One region of the Flavobacterium sp. AC267 genome, then DNA from elsewhere that is predicted to be linked to it. Evidence: riboswitches for the same ligand, from Rfam matches in the RefSeq annotation. Region 1 holds a riboswitch; the other holds the start of a gene.
What was found. Region 1 has a riboswitch for S-adenosylmethionine ahead of ACZZ95_RS08235 (homocysteine S-methyltransferase family protein). Riboswitches for the same ligand answer to the same signal wherever they lie in the genome.
Positions count from the first base shown of each region.

Region 2: another riboswitch for S-adenosylmethionine. It lies ahead of ACZZ95_RS26725 (redoxin domain-containing protein); the one in region 1 lies ahead of ACZZ95_RS08235 (homocysteine S-methyltransferase family protein).

Region 1 covers NZ_OZ409875.1:1,569,698-1,578,338, forward strand. The annotation lists gene ACZZ95_RS08215 (nitrite reductase) at 1-1,222, shown strand, start outside; gene cobA (uroporphyrinogen-III C-methyltransferase) at 1,215-1,988, shown strand; gene ACZZ95_RS08225 (precorrin-2 dehydrogenase/sirohydrochlorin ferrochelatase family protein) at 2,179-2,760, shown strand; gene ACZZ95_RS08230 (NAD(P)/FAD-dependent oxidoreductase) at 2,857-3,909, shown strand; SAM riboswitch class I at 4,440-4,555, shown strand; gene ACZZ95_RS08235 (homocysteine S-methyltransferase family protein) at 4,884-5,888, shown strand; gene ACZZ95_RS08240 (hypothetical protein) at 5,947-6,711, shown strand; partial or broken gene ACZZ95_RS08245 (vitamin B12 dependent-methionine synthase activation domain-containing protein) at 7,132-8,641, shown strand, end outside.
Region 2 covers NZ_OZ409875.1:5,028,356-5,036,996, reverse strand. The annotation lists gene ligD (DNA ligase D) at 1-849, opposite strand, end outside; gene ACZZ95_RS26755 (DNA polymerase ligase N-terminal domain-containing protein) at 867-1,829, opposite strand; gene ACZZ95_RS26750 (hypothetical protein) at 1,839-2,297, opposite strand; gene ACZZ95_RS26745 (aminotransferase-like domain-containing protein) at 2,439-3,932, opposite strand; gene ACZZ95_RS26740 (TonB-dependent receptor plug domain-containing protein) at 4,000-5,292, shown strand; gene ACZZ95_RS26735 (TonB-dependent receptor domain-containing protein) at 5,216-5,860, shown strand; gene ACZZ95_RS26730 (hypothetical protein) at 6,049-6,408, shown strand; SAM riboswitch class I at 6,682-6,781, shown strand; gene ACZZ95_RS26725 (redoxin domain-containing protein) at 7,030-8,013, shown strand; gene ACZZ95_RS26720 (aminotransferase class V-fold PLP-dependent enzyme) at 8,192-8,641, shown strand, end outside.

The DNA.
Region 1 (8,641 bases):
ACCAATTGCTGAACCATTATTAGAAGTGCCACAAGTTACAATCGAAGATACTGAAGCTTATGAAGCGTGGAAAAAATCGAACGTAATCAAGCAGAAACAAGACGGTTATTATGCTATCGGAATAAAAGTTTTATTAGGTGATTTTTATACTGATAAAGCCAGATTATTAGCTGATTTAATTAAAAATTACGCCGCAAATGAATTACGTTTTTCATTGCGTCAAAATATTGTAATACGTCACGTAAAAGAAGAAAATTTACCCTTCTTTTATCAAGAATTAGCCAAGCTTGACTTTGTTCAGTTAGGATATAATTCAGTTGGAGATATTACCGCATGTCCGGGTACAGATACTTGTAATTTGGGGATTGCAAGTAGTACCGGGATTGCAGAGGAATTAGAAAGAGTTTTAAATGCCGAATATCCTCAGTATTTAAACAACCGCGAAATCGAAATTAAAATCTCAGGCTGTATGAATGCCTGCGGACAGCATAATATGTCAGCAATTGGTTTTCAGGGAATGTCCATCAACTCAGGAAAATTAGTGGCTCCAGCTTTACAGGTTTTATTAGGCGGAGGAAGATTAGGAAACGGAGCAGGACGTTTTGCAGATAAAGTGATCAAAATTCCAAGCCGTAGAGGACCAGATGCATTACGTACGATCTTAAATGATTTTGATGCCAATGCAAACGGAGAAAAATTCCTTAATTATTATGATGCAAAAGGGGAGAAATATTTCTATGAAATTTTAAAACCTTTCGCAGACGTGACCAATTTAACAGAAGCAGATTTCGTGGATTGGGGTAATGCAGATAATTACGTAAAAGCAGTTGGAGTTGGAGAATGTGCTGGTGTCGTGATTGATTTAGTGGCGACTTTATTGTTAGAAGCCAAAGACAAATTGACTTTCGCACAAGAATCTTTCGACGAAGGAAAATGGTCAGATGCTATTTATCATGCTTATGCTGGATTTGTAAATGGTGCAAAAGCATTATTACTTTCAGAAAATGAAAAAACAAACAATCATGCAGGAATTGTTGATTTGTTTGATAACGTTTTCATAGCAACTAATAAAATTGGCTTGCCAACAACATTCAGAGAATTGGTATATCAAATCAATCAAAATGAACCGAATGAAGCGTTTGCAAAACAATATATTGAAGAAGGAATTGCATTTTTTGCAATAATAGAAAAATATAGAGCACAGGAATTAGAAAATGCTTAATACAAAACCCAAAATAACTTTAGTTGGAGCAGGTCCGGGTGATCCAGATTTACTTACGCTCAAAGCTGTAAAAGCATTGGCTGAAGCAAATGTGGTTTTATACGATGCTTTAGCCAATGAAGAAATTCTAGATTATGCGCCAAAAAATGCAATTAGAATTTTTGTTGGAAAAAGAATTGGAAATCACGCTTACACGCAGGATCAAATCAATCAATTGATTGTTGACAATGCACTGACTTACGGAAATGTAGTAAGATTAAAAGGCGACGATCCATTTATTTTTGGAAGAGGAAGTGAAGAAGTCGATTTTGCAGAAAGTTTCGGAATTGAAACGATTGTAGTTCCAGGAATTTCATCTGTAGTTGCCGTTCCTGCAAGTCAGGGAATCTCAATTACAAAAAGGGGAGTTTCAGAAAGCTTTTGGGCGATCACAGGTACAACATCTGATCGAAAATTATCGTCAGATATTGCTTTAGCCGCACAATCATCTGCAACGGTTGTAATTTTGATGGGAATGCACAAACTACCTCAAATTATCGATTTGTTTCAAAAAGAAAATAAAGGAAATTTGCCAGTTGCGATCATTCAAAACGGAACAACGGCTAATGAAAAAGTAGGCGTAGGAACAGTCGATTCGATTTTAAATATTGTAAAAGAAAAAGAATTAGGCTCACCAGCGATTATTGTTTTAGGAGAAGTTGTCAGAGAAAGTAATAAATTAAAAGGCTTTTACGAAGAATTTCTATCAAAAGAAATCGTTCGATAAAAGTTCCAAAGGAACGATTTATATTGTAGCGCCGGGTTTCAACCCGGGGAAGAGAAAGCAGTAAACTAAAAGGATTTTACGAAGAATTTCTATCAAAAGAAACTATTCATTAGAATATGTTTCCGTCAGGAACATCTGATTGGTTATCCAATTCAATAAAATCATCTAATTTTGGTTAGAAAAGATTAACATGGAACAAAACGAATTATACCCAATATTTCTAAAACTTCACAATTTAAATGTACTAATTGTGGGCGGAGGAAATGTTGGACTGGAAAAACTGTCTTTTTTGCTTAAGTCAAGTCCAAATGCAAATGTTGAGGTCGTAGCGCCCGACTTTCATTTAGAAATAAAGGTTTTGGCAGAAAAACATCCATCAATTAAATTGACGGAGGCAAAGTTCAAAAAAAGAATGCTCAAAAAACGGCACATGGTAATTGCCTGTACAGACAATTTGGAAGTGAATAAAAGGGTTTACGATTTGTCCAGAAAGCGCTATTTGATTTGCAATATTGCCGATACGCCAGAGTTATGTGATTATTATTTAGGCGGAATCGTAACGAAAGGAAATGTAAAAATCGCTATTTCAACCAACGGAAAATCGCCGACAACGGCTAAAAGGCTTCGGGAATTTTTCGAAGAAGTAATTCCAGAAGATATCAATCAAATGGTGGAAAACCTTAATGAATATAGAAAGACCTTAAAAGGTGATTTTGAAGAAAAGGTTAAAAGAATGAATGAAATAACCAATTCATTAAAAAATAAAGAGTAAAAAGTTTCGGAGAGAAATTAATGATAAAAATCATTGAAATTACAAGGATTTATTCGTTTCTTTGCGTTATTAAGAATGATTATAAACAACAACATAATGATTAAAACAGATATACTTATAATTGGAGCAGGCCCAACAGGTTTATTTGCCGTTTTCGAGGCAGGATTATTAAAATTAAAATGCCATATATTAGATGCTCTGCCTCAACCAGGAGGACAGCTTTCAGAATTATATCCAAAAAAGCCTATTTATGATATCCCAGGATTTCCAGAAGTTTTAGCTGGAGATTTAGTTGATGGATTAATGGAGCAAATTAAACAGTTTGAACCAGGATTTACTTTAGGAGAACGTGCTGAAACAATCGACAAGCAAGAAGACGGGAGTTTTATTGTAACATCAAATAAAGGAACTAAATTTCACGCGCCAGTTATTGCTATCGCTGGAGGTTTAGGAAGTTTTGAGCCTCGTAAACCACTTATTGAAGATATCGAGTTTTATGAAGATAAAGGAGTGAAATACTTTATCAAAAATCCTGAAAAATTCAGAGATAAAAGAGTTGTAATTGCAGGAGGAGGAGATTCAGCTTTAGACTGGAGTATTTTCTTGGCAAATGTAGCTTCAGAAGTAACTTTAATTCACAGAAGAAATGAATTTAGAGGAGCTTTAGATTCTGTAGAAAAAGTACAGGAATTAAAAACAGCTGGAAAAATTAAATTAGTTACACCGGCAGAAGTTATCGGAATCAACGGTGCTGAACACGTTGAATCTTTAGATATCGAAGAAAATGGTGCACACCGTAAAATCGAATGTGACTATTTCATCCCACTTTTCGGATTGACTCCCAAATTAGGTCCAATTGGAGACTGGGGATTAGAAATCGAGAAAAATGCGATTAAAGTAAACAATGCATTAGATTACCAAACCAATATTCCTGGAATCTTCGCGATTGGAGATATCAATACATACCCAGGAAAATTAAAATTAATCCTGTGCGGATTCCACGAAGCAACTTTAATGTGTCAAGTCGCATACGGAATCATCAATCCAGGTAAAAAATATGTATTGAAATATACAACAGTTTCTGGTGTAGACGGTTTCGACGGAACTCGTAAAGAAGCACCAAAAGCAGTTGTCAAAGCGATAGTTTAATCTGAGGTGCTAAGGTACTGAGAGACTAAGATTTTATATTAGGAAAGCTCAAACTAAATAGTTTGAGCTTTTTTTTAATCCCGTAGGGATGTAATATTTATAGAATTATGCAAGATCTATTGGAAAAGCCCCAGCGGGGCGACATATAATTATTTATAAAGATTATATCGCTCCGCTGGAGCTTTGGTTAACCGTATAATTGTTTCTATAAACATTATGCTCCTCTGGAGCTCAGTTATACGGAAAGTATTATCATAAAACTGACAGAAAACTTTTAGGAAACACAATTAAAAAAATAGCCAGTGGTTTCAACCACTGGAACACAACGTATGAACACGATGAAAAGCAAATTATTACAATACGTCTCCCACGGTTGAAACCGCGGGCTATATTTGAAAAACAGGAGTCAATTTTAAAACTTAGAATCTTAGTCCCGAAGCTTCGGGATTAGCTCCTCAGAACCTTAGAAAAAAAACATTTGCAAATCGAAACCCTATTTCATACCTTTGCACTGTTCTTAAAATTATTGTCAGTTATCACGAAAGGCGGAGGGATAGACCCAATGAAACCTTAGCAACCCTTTATCATAAAGAAGGTGCTAAATTCTACTTTATACACATTTCTAGGTATTAAAGATAGATAACACAAATACATTACACGTATTTCTCAAAACTTTTCCAGACAACATACAATATTTACTAAAACAGTTTAGTAAGGAGCTAATAATTGGCGCATTTTTGCAGTCAATAGTTCCCGCTTTTCGTTGCAATCTTTTCCTTTTTTAAAGAAAAAAAGCAAAGGATTTCCACTTCAATCGGGGCTAATGAGCCAGCAATAGTGCACTTTTGGAATTAATGTGAAAAATATCGAAGGTTAAACCCGACAGGTTTTCAAAACCTGTCGGGTTTAAATTGAGCCTTCAAAAATTATAATTAAAAAAGCTTTGCGCCTTAGTGCCTTAGCGGCAAAAGAATATGACAATTACGATACAAGAAGCAATAAAAAAAAATATCCTAATCCTTGACGGAGCAATGGGAACAATGTTGCGGCGCTATAACTTCTCAGAGGAAGATTTCAGAGGAGAGCGTTTCAAAGATTTCCCGCATCCATTAAAAGGGAACAACGATTTACTATCCCTAACACAACCACAAGCGATCCGCGATGTTCACGCCGCTTATTACGAAGCTGGCGCAGACATTGTAGAAACCAATACTTTTTCAGGAACGACAATCGGTATGGCCGATTATTTTCTGGAAGATCTGGTTTATGAGTTAAACTACGAATCGGCTAAAATTGCCAGACAAGTAGCAGATGAATTCACGGCTAAAAATCCAAATAAACCACGTTTCGTTGCTGGATCCATCGGACCGACAAACAGAACTGCAAGCATGTCTCCAGACGTAAACGATCCGGGTTACAGAGCCGTAACTTTTGATGATTTGCGTATTGCGTACAAACAACAAGTAGAAGCTTTAATGGATGGTGGATGTGATTTACTTTTGGTAGAAACAATCTTTGATACGTTAAACGCAAAAGCGACACTTTTCGCAATTGAAGAAGTAAAAGACGAACGTAATCTTGATATTCCAATAATGGTTTCAGGAACGATTACAGATGCTTCAGGAAGAACACTTTCTGGACAAACGGTGGAGGCATTTTTGATTTCAGTATCACATATTCCGTTATTGAGTGTTGGTTTCAATTGCGCTCTTGGAGCCGATTTATTGAAACCCTATTTAAAAACATTATCTCAGCATACACAGTTCAATGTTTCAGCACACCCAAATGCAGGTTTACCAAACGCGTTCGGACAGTATGATGAAACTCCGGAACAAACTCAGGCCTTAATCAAAGAATATTTAGACGATAATTTAATCAACATTATCGGCGGTTGTCGCGGTACAACTCCGGATCATATTCGATTGATTGCTGAGGTTGCGAAAGATTACAAGCCAAGAGTGGCGCCGGTTTTTGAGTAATGTGTACGTTTCCTGCAAGGTTTTCAAAACCTTGTAGGAAAATATTCAGTTCCTTATTATGAAAAGAATAATTTTTTTTAGCGTTTTAATTTCTATTTTATCCTGTAAAAAAGCGGAAGATAAACCTGTAAAAGATGAAATTTTGCAAAAAACGCCAAAAAAAATTGAAGTAAAAAGATATGAAAAGGATGTTGAATTACCTGAATATTCTCTAATTAAAAAAGAAGATATTAGTATAAAAACATCAATGGATGCTAATGCTTCAATAAATAAAAGGTTAATATTTAAGTATTTAGTTTCTAATAAAATTACTAGAGAGCAGATAGAACCTTTGTTAACTAAATTAATTGAAAAGATTATTTCTGAAGATTATGATATTGATGATTTAACAATTTGGTTGTATAGTGATAAGGATTTAATTAGTGGATCTTATAATGTGGCTATGGCGACTTATAGTCCTAAAAAAGGGGAAGTAACTAATGAAATAGCATTAAGTAATAATAAAGAATCATATATAGCAAATTTTATAATAGCTGATAATTTTCAAGATCAATTAATAAGCAAATCCGAAAACAGTACTAATTCAGGATTAAGTGATAAATTAAGAAAAAAAATTTATCAAGAACTATCAAAAGTGGATGAAAAAGCCAGAGCTAAAGCAGATAAAATTTATCCATACGATGAAAATTTTAACTCTAGTAAATATGCCAATAAATTGGATGAGATAACTAAAAAATATGAAAAGGAAATTTCTAGGAAATATAAAATTGATAGTAAAATAATAGAAGATATTTCTGAAGAGGGTTTTAATGAAGGGTGGTAAAATATTTGGGTTTAAAGAATAAAAAGTTCCAGAGGAACGAAATGTTGGTAGCAACGGAATTTATTCCGTTGAAAATGATGAAGGATCAAAACAAGAGTTCCGTAGGAACGAAATATACAATGGGTTCAAATATTTAAGAATTTATTTCAAAAACGACAATTGAAATCGTGAAAAATAAATCGTCTTTTGAAACCAATACCGCGTGAGGGATAGAAGTGGAAAGCCCACAGCCTGACGAAGGAAGTGCGAGGACTTGTAACGGATAGCCCGGCCCTTGGGACACGCCCAAAATAAGATTAATAATTTAAGATAAATATATACCTACAAGGTTTTGGAAACCTTGCAGGAAAACAAAGAATAAAAAAACTCAGAACCTTAGTCCCGAGACTTCGGGATAGGACCTTAGTAACTTAAAAAAAAATGGCAGAAAAAAGAAGAGACCTTGTATTAGCAGGATTAGAACCGTTGATTATTACGCCCGAAAGTGTTTTTGTAAACATTGGAGAGCGTACGAATGTAACAGGTTCTAGAAAATTCCTTCGTTTAATCAAGGAAGAGAAATATGACGAGGCGCTTGATATTGCAAGACAACAGGTAGAAGGAGGAGCACAGATCATCGATATTAATATGGATGAGGGAATGCTGGATGGCGTTAATGCAATGACAAAATTTCTAAATTTAATTGCTGCAGAGCCAGACATTTCGAGAGTGCCGATTATGATCGACAGCTCGAAATGGGAAATCATTGAAGCGGGTCTAAAAGTAGTACAAGGAAAAAGCGTTGTAAACTCGATTTCGTTGAAAGAAGGTGAAGAAGCCTTTATTCACCACGCAAAATTAATCAAACGTTACGGAGTCGCGGCAATTATCATGGCTTTTGACGAAGTGGGTCAGGCCGATAATTTTGACCGAAGAGTCGAAATCTGCCAGCGTTCGTATGATATTTTGGTTAACAAAGTTAATTTTCCTCCTCAGGATATTATTTTCGATTTAAATATTTTCCCAGTTGCAACGGGAATGGAAGAACATCGTTTAAACGCTTTGGACTTTTTTAGAGGAACAAAATGGGTTCGTGAAAACTTGCCTCATGCACATATCAGCGGTGGTGTGAGTAACGTTTCGTTTTCTTTTAGAGGAAACGATACGGTTCGAGAAGCGATGCACTCGGTGTTTTTATACCACGCGATCAAAAACGGAATGACAATGGGAATCGTAAATCCTGAAATGCTTACGATTTACGATGATATTCCGAAAGACTTACTAGAACACGTTGAAGACGTAATTCTGGACAGACGCGATGACGCTACAGAACGACTTTTAGACTTTGCCGAGAACGTAAAAGGCGAAGTAAAAAGTGATGAAAAAAGCGATTCAGGAATGGCGTTTAGGAACGGTTCAGGAAAGAATTACGCATTCATTGGTAAAAGGAGTTGATGCTTTTATTGAAGAAGATGTTGAAGAAGCAAGATTAGCGGCTACAAAACCAATTGAAGTTATCGAAATCAATTTGATGACGGGAATGAATGTCGTAGGAGATTTATTTGGAAGTGGGAAAATGTTCCTGCCTCAGGTAGTAAAATCGGCACGTGTAATGAAAAAAGCTGTGGCGTATTTGTTACCTTTTATAGATGCACAAAAGCGCCCCCCAGCCCCCGAAGGGGGAGTTAAAACCTCACAACATTGGGAAACTGCAAATCCAATTAATTATGGATTGTTGAAGCAATTTTCTTTGGATATGAGAAATAGACCTACTGAAACTGAAAAGATTTTATGGGAACAATTAAGCGGAAAACAATTAGGAGGATATAAATTTAGAAGACAACATATTATAGGTGATTATATTGCTGATTTTGTTTGTTTAAAAGAACGTATTATAATTGAAGTCGATGGTTTAATTCATCAACTACCGGAAAATTTAGTAAGCGATTTA
Region 2 (8,641 bases), 3.5 Mb from region 1:
AAAACGGTTCATAGATTCTGGACGATCTTTTAGGTACGGAAGCATAAGCTGCGCCACTTCATTATAATATTGGATAATGTCGCCTTTTGTAATTCCGTCTTTAGGAAAATAGATTTTATTTTGATTTGTTAAATGCAAAGTCGTTTTTCCAATTTTCAAATCGTAATCATTTTCGGTTTTCTGTTCTTTTAAATTTTCCATCGCTGGTATGGTATCATTGGTTTCTTTAGTACTGCTTTTTTTAATATTGCCATTGAAAGTAACTTCGCTGGCTTTTTTGTCTACTCTTAATCCTAAATAAACGGGATGTCTTAAATTGTTATCCTGCGTCCATTCCGAATATTTCACCTGACAAACTATCTTGGGTTTCACCCACTGAATTTTATCCCGCAAAGGAACTTTTTCTTTAAGCGGTGATTTCTCAATAAACAAAGGCTTCAATTTGGTATAAAGTTCTTTTAAAACCGATTCTGTAAAGCCAGTACCGCATTTGCCAATGTATTGCAATTCTTTACCGTTATATTGTCCAAGCAGAATTGCGCCGAAATACTTTCTCGAATTTTTAGGTTCTGTAATTCCAATAATAATCGCTTCTTCTTCGTTAGAAATTTTAATTTTCAGCCAACTATTACTTCTTGCGGCTACAGTATAGGAACTATCTGCTTTTTTGGCTATAATTCCTTCGCTGTTACTTTTTTTGGCTTTTTCAAATTGCTTGATACCATCGCCAACGGTATGTTCAGAATAGAAAATATTGGAAAAAGAATATTTATTAAATAAAATTCTAAGCAGTTCTTTTCGGTCCAGAAGCGATAATTCTGTTATTGGATTTCCGTCGAGATTCAACAAATCAAAAACATAATATTTTAAGTTTCCAATTCCCGTTTTAAGATAATTTTGCGAAGCATCTGGAAATCGGCACGCCCGGCTTCATTTTCAACCACAACTTCGCCATCCAGAATTACAGTATGATCTATTTGTGCCAATTCATCTGCAATGGGTTTAAAATTAGCATCAAACGAAATTTTATTGCGGCTGAATAAATCAACTTTCGGCGGATTAATTACGGCAATAGTTCTGTAACCGTCGTATTTGTTTTCAAAAATCCATTCTTCATCATCAAAAGGTTTTTCGGTAGTGTTGGCAAGCATTGGTTTAACAAAGGAGGCTTCTAATACTTCTGAAACTTTTACTTCAGGTTTTTTTTTGGCCGCTTTTACAGCTGTCTTTTTTGCTTCGGTTTTTGGAGTCAATTTTGCGGCTTTCTTTTCCAATTCTTCCAAAGTTCTTTTAGAAATAACCGATTTATTATTTTCTAAAATATCAGTATCTGTCGCGTATTTGTCTTGTTTTTTAATTAAAAGCCAAGCATTTTCTTGTTTTCCATGAAGTTTGACCAACGAAAATTCACCTTTAAGTTTTTTTCCTTTTAAGATAAAACTCAAACGTCCTTTTTTAAGATCGGCTAATAATTGTTTTTCGTCAGAGGTAGTTTTTTCGTCAGAAGTATACGTTCCATTATCCCAAACGATCACATTTCCAGCGCCATAATTTCCTTCTGGAATTGTGCCTTCAAAATCTTTGTAGCTGTACGGATGATCTTCAACCATCATGGCAAGACGTTTTACTTCAGGATCCATTGACGGACCTTTTGGTACCGCCCAGCTTTTGAGCACGCCATTCATTTCTAATCTAAAATCATAATGCAAATGAGAGGCAGCATGTTTCTGAACCACAAAAATCAACTCATCTGCCGATTTTTCAATTTTTCCTTTCGGCTCACGCGTTTGTTTAAAATCTCTTTTTTGGTTGTATTTAGAAAGTGACATAAGCTTGAGTTAATAATTTTGCAGTGTTAATGAAATAGAGTACAGTGCATACGCAACAATTGCAAATATTACATGGGCAAAGAACAGCTGAATATAATAACCCTTAAAATCAATTGGGGGTTGATGATGGGTCATACTGAAAATAATTATCCAGCTGATTATGCCAATTACACCGCTGATAGCCCCTAGTAGCAGAGCGCTGAGTGGTGAAATTGGAGCAATATTCTTTACCCAAACAATATGATATCCAACGACAAACAAAAAACCAATTACATAATGTAACAGCCATCCCCAAGTTATTTTTGATTGGGTCGAAAGATCAATTTTCATTTTGTCAATGGCGTAACCTAAAAGCACCGGCTCTTTATATAATTCTCTAAAACTTTTAGACATTGCATAACTAAACCACGTCATGGCTGATGTTGCCGCAATAGAAACTAAGACTAATTGAAGAGTTGTATAAATCATAATTAGGTGTCTTTTGGAAAATAACGTGCATCAAAGTTACTTTCCAAATGCCTATTCAGATTATAGTATTAAATTTACAAATTACATAATTGACAGTATATGAGATACTTTGTCTTAGTGAGGATTCTTGAATTGTAAATTTTATTCGTTTAAAGAGATAACAGTTTCGAGACTTTCGCTTAAAATAGTTACGGCTTTTTCCATTTCTTCTTTTTCCAAATGACCAAATCCTAAGCGTGTTGCGGTAAGGTTTTTGGTTTGGTATAAAATAGTTTTCGGCAGGAATAATCCGTTATTATGACATTCTTTCTGCAATTTTATAAGGTTGAAATAATCCTGCCATTCTACCCAGACAGCTAAACCTCGTGGCGGGATTTTAAATTGAATTTTGTCTTTTAGTTTTTCATTGAGCGACGAAACAAAATAATCTCGGCGTTCTCTGTAGATTTTTTTATTTTTTTTCGAAAGACGATGCACTTCACCTTCCGTAATCCATTCTGTTAAAACCTGTTCTTTAATCACATCAATTCCGGGTTCGAGTATGTTTTGATGTTTTTCCAGTTCTTTAATAAATTCAGCTGGACCAGCAACAAATCCGTAACTGAATCCCGAAGGAAGCGATTTTCCAAAGGATCCTATATAAACTACGCGCTGGTTCGAGTCGAATGCGGCTAAAGGCGACACTGGATTATTATCATAATGAAAATCAAAGTCATAATCATCTTCCAAAATAACAAAACCGTATTGATTGGCTAATTCCAAAACTTCAATTCTTTTTTTAGCGCTAAGCAGAATCGTAGTTGGATAATGATAATTGGAAGTAAGATACAAAACTCTGATGGTAGAAGTTTCGCAGATTTCTTTCAAGCGTTTGGTATCAATTCCATCTTCATTCACAGGTATCGAAATAATCTGCGCTCCCGTATTGGTCAATGTCATATTGGACATATAATATCCGGGAGAAGCCACCACAACTTTATCGCCAGAACCAATAAGGACTTTTGTTACGAGGTACAAACCAATTTCGTGACTGCTTGTAGTAAGAAGATTAGAAGTCGAAATTCGAATTCCTCTCGTAAGGTTTAAGTAATTGGAGAAATGAGTTTTAAAATTAGAATGCGAACGCAACTGAATTTCTTCGTAGGTTTTGGAGGTTTTTCTCCTTTTTAATTTAGAAACATAAAGTCTCGCCAAAACATCTGTTTGTACCAATCGCAAATCTGGCATTCCGTCATTAAATTGAAAAGGCAGATTGCTGATTTCTGTTGGATTTTCGAGAATAGTAGAACGCTGAAAAGTAAAACCAGCAGGTATTTCAGATTGATTTTGTTCTTTTAAAATTGGAAATTCGGCCTTATTTTTTTTCTGTCGCGATAAAATAAAAGTTCCTTTATTAGGAAGCGTTTCAATCCAGCCCTGCGATTCTAGATCCTGAAAAGCTTTAATCAAAGTGTTTCGGTTTACCGCCAATACTTTACAGAGAATTCGCGTGCCCGGAAGTTTTGTTCCCTCTGGAAGGAAACCCGTTTGTATGGCTTTAATAAATTCAAAAACAAGTCGCAGGTAAATTGCTGTGCTTTCTTCTGGCTTAAGCTGAATAAAGCTTCTAAAAGGAATTTGAACCGGACTATCCATAATTATAAAACTGGTATACTTTATTGGTACGGCAAGGTACTACTTTTGCCAAAAAAATAATAACCAAATGAAAAAAATCTATATTGCTGTCTTTTCAGTAATTTGTACCAGTTTTTACGCGCAGACACAGGATTCCATTACTAATATGGAGGAAGTAATAATTAATGAAAACCGTTTTAGTACGCCAATTTCGAAGCAAAATAGAAATGTGTACATCATTTCAAGTGAAACCATTAAAAAGCTTCCAGGAAGAACGCTTCAAGAAGTATTGCAATATGCAAATGGAGTAGATATTAGACAAAGAGGACCGTTTGGAACGCAGGCCGATATTAGTGTTGACGGCGGTAGTTTTGAGCAGACAGTTGTTTTGTTAAACGGTGCTAAAGTAATCGATTCGCAAACGGCTCATAATATGCTTAATTTGCCTCTTCCGGTTGAAGCAATTGAAAGAATTGAAGTAGTTCGCGGACCAGTCGCAAGAACTTTTGGAATCAACAGTTTGACGGGTGCGATTAATATTGTGACCAAAAAACCAACAGATTCTGGATTTTTAGTAAGTACATACGCCGGATCTAATTTTGAAAAAGATACTAGAGATACAGGAGATACTTTTTATGGCGCCGGAGTTCAGGCGGGAGCTGTTTTGGGAAAAGAAAAACAACAGCATTTAATTTTTGCTTCTCATGACAAAAGCAATGGTTACCGTTATAATACTGCATTCGAAAACAATAAAATTTTCTATCAGGGAAATGTACAGATTAATGATTCTAATGAAATTTTAGGTTCGGCAGGGTATATTAACAACGGATTTGGAGCCAACGGATTTTATGCGGCGCCGGGCGATATTAATTCTACCGAAATTGTACAAACTACATTTGCCAACATTCAGTCGAAGCATGCTATTACAGAAAACTGGAAAATTATGCCGAGAATAACCTATAGATACAATTATGATGATTATCGTTATTTAGGAAATGCTAATTTAAATGTTGGAAGAAGTCAGCATTATACCAATTCTATTGCGGGAGAGTTGAACTCTACCGTTAAATTATCTAAAGGTGAAATTGGTTTTGGAGCAGAATTTAGAAATGAAAATATTCATTCGTCTAATATTGGCGATCACGATCGTGAAAATGTTGGACTTTATGCGGAATACAGAACAAGTTTTACAGAAAAATTAGACGTAAATGTTGGTACTTATCTAAATTACAATTCCGATTATAAATGGCAGATTTATCCAGGTATTGATGCAAGTTATGCCATTACAGATACGTTTAAAATTATTGGAAACGTGGGAACAAGCCAAAGAATTCCATCATTTACAGATTTGTATTTGCAAGCAAACAGGAAATATTGGTAATGCCGATTTAGATTCTGAAAATGCTTTTCAAAGTGAAATTGGTTTTAAATACATCAAGAAAGCTTTAAGTTTTAATGCAAATTATTTCTACAGAAAAATAGACAATTATATCGACTGGATGCGTAATGCGACAACGGTGCCTTGGCAGAGTCAAAACACAGGCGATTTAAAAACAAACGGAATCAACTTGCGCGGTAATTATAGATTTGATTTTTCTAAAGATTCGAGATTGAATATTCTTTTGGCTTATACGTACTTAGATTCTCAATTTGAAAGTTCACGTACCGAAATATATTCTAAGTATCTTATTTCTTCGTTAAAACATCAAATTACGAACACAATTGATTATCAGTATAGAGATTTCTCTGTATTATTTGCAACTCGTTTTAACGAAAGAATCACAGGCCCTTCCTATTGGGTAAATGATTTTAGAGTAAGTCAATCTATAAAGAAATTTACAATCTTTTTGGATGCTCAGAATATTTTTAATGCGACTTATTATGAAGTAGGAGCAGTGCCGTTACCTTCAAGATGGTTTACTCTTGGAGTGAAAGTGGTGACTTTCTAAGAATAAATATTTTACTTTAGTTAGATAAAAAGCTTGTAAATGTAACGTTTACAGGCTTTTTGTTTTTTTAGAACAATATTCAATCAATTTCAATTATGAATGTTAATATAAAAATTTATAGAAATACTGTAAGATTAACCGTTTTATTAATAGTTACTTAGCTTTTATAAATATTTAAAACATTTGTTATGAAAGCTTTATTGAAATTGAATATCCTGTTTCTTGTTGTTTTGGTCGGATTATTATCTTCTTGTAAAAAGAATGATGGTTACAGCGATAAAATAGAAACGAATATAGTTCCCGTTGATAGTACAGAAACACCAAAAGATACTACAGCAAATGCGCCGAGCGATCAAACTAATATTGAAACAACTCAAAGTGCAGAAGCTGGAACAACTGCTCGCGACGAATCTAAAAGTACTGAAGGAACAGGAAGCGGACCAGGAGAAAGTGTACAAGACGGTTCTACCTATACGCCTGCAAAAGGAGTACAGAAAGACAGTGTTAAACTACAGACCGAAAGTGCTAAAAAGAGAAAGAATAAATAAGCAAGTCTGGTTTAAGAGGCAGTTACAAAACTCATTTCAAAAGCGAAGTGAGTTTTTTTATGCGGTTAAAAATGCTTTTGAAGTTCATTTATTCAATAAAGAGTATGAATCTAAAATTTAAACAAACATTTTTAGCTTTTAAATTGATGTAATTCAGTGTTTTAAAGTGCTTTAAGTTAATCTGTTTAAATAATTATCAAAAAAATATTCCTTAATACTACTAATTTGATAGAATTAATATATATATTTGTACCACAGAAAACTTCTGTGTGATACTTATCCAGAAAGACTGAGGGAATAGGCCCATTGACGTCTTAGCAACCTGTTGCCAAATAAGGTGCTAAATCCTTCCACTACGGTGGATAGATAAGAAGATTTCCTCAAATCTGAATAAGTTCATTAGTACTAAAATGATTTATTTTAAAATGAAAAACGAATCAATCTTATATACGAGTTATGAACTTTTGAATTTAATTTTCGAAGAAAATAGTCTTGCTTTTTTTCGAATGTGAAGACTTAAAATTCTCCCTTAATTTTTTTATTAAACTATATTTTCTAGAAGCCTTTTGACTTTGGCCTGGGAATTCTTTTGTCTCAACTTAAACTAAAAATCAAAATAAAATGAAAAAAATACTATTAGGTTTTGCCCTATTTTTTGGAGTTATCCAAACTCAGGCACAGGAAAACAATTTACAATTAAAAGGTACTGTTGTAGATACCGTGGTTCCATATGTTTACTTGCAAAAGTTTCATAATAAAATGTTTACTACGATTGATTCGGCAAAAGTTAAAGATGGAAATTTTAGCTTTACAACCAAAGTTAAAACTCCAGAATTATACGGATTAAGCGTAAACACAGAAAATAGTCCGTTCTATATTTTCCTTGAAAAAGAACCAATTACCGTTAAACTTAGTCCGCTTAAATATTACAGTACATCTGTAGTTGAAGGTTCAGCTTCTCAGACTTTGTTTGATACGTACAGAAAAACGAAAGATCTAGAAATTAGTAAATTCATTACAGAGCATCCAAAATCCATTGTTTCTGCTTACGTATTATACAGAAATTGGTCTTATCGATTAACTCCAGAGCAAATTACTCAAAATATTGCCCTGCTTGATAAAAGTCAGCAAAATAACACTTACGTGAAAGAATTAAAAGAACTGGTTACTGTTTTAAACGGATTATCGGTTGGAAAAAAAGCCCCTGATTTTACAGCAAATGATCCAGAAGGTAAACCAGTTCATTTTTCTGAAAATCTGAAAGGATATACTTTAGTAGATTTCTGGGCTTCGTGGTGCGGACCGTGCCGAAAAGAGAATCCAAATATTGTAGCGACTTACAAAGAATTTCACGATAAAGGATTCAATATTGTGGCAATTTCTTTGGATAAAAAGAAAGAAAACTGGGTTAAAGGAATTCAGGACGATAATTTAAACTGGACTCAAGTATCAGATTTGGCTTTTTGGAACAGTGCAGTCGCTAAATTATATGGCGTAAGAGCAATTCCAGCAAATTATTTAGTGGATTCAAAAGGCATTATCGTGGCAAAAAATCTGCACGGAGAAGAATTGCAGGCTACGCTTAAATCGCTTTTAGAAAAGTAACTTTTTTGTAATTCTTGAGGAACGAAGAATCACACGCGGAATTTGCCAAATAATGTTGAGATTCTAGTGCGATTCTTCGTTCAGAATGACAAACAAACTTCAATTACTTTGAAGTTTTTGAATTCTTCAAAGAAGATTCAATCAATAATAAATTTAGTTAATATAAAATGATAAGGAAATGAATGCTATTGAGACACAAACGAAACCAATTGAATTAGAAAGCTATTTTTCTAAGTTTAGAGAAAATACAGTAGGTGTAGATCATACTTTTAGATCGGTTTATGGAAAACAAAATCTGTTATATGCAGATTGGGTTGCCAGCGGCAGATTGTATGCTCCGATCGAAGATATTATGCTCAATAAAATGGGACCGATGATTGCCAATACGCATTCACTTTCTAGCCAGACAGGAAAGACTTCAACTTATGCCTATCAATATGCGAGAGATATCATTAAAAAATCGGTGAATGCAAATGAATCTGATGTTTTGATTACAACTGGAACTGGAATGACGGCCGCTTTGTCGAAACTGCAAAGGATAATGGGACTGAGAGCGATTGATGAAGATGATAAACCAGTGGTTTTTATTACGCACATGGAACATCATTCGAATCAAGTTTCCTGGTAC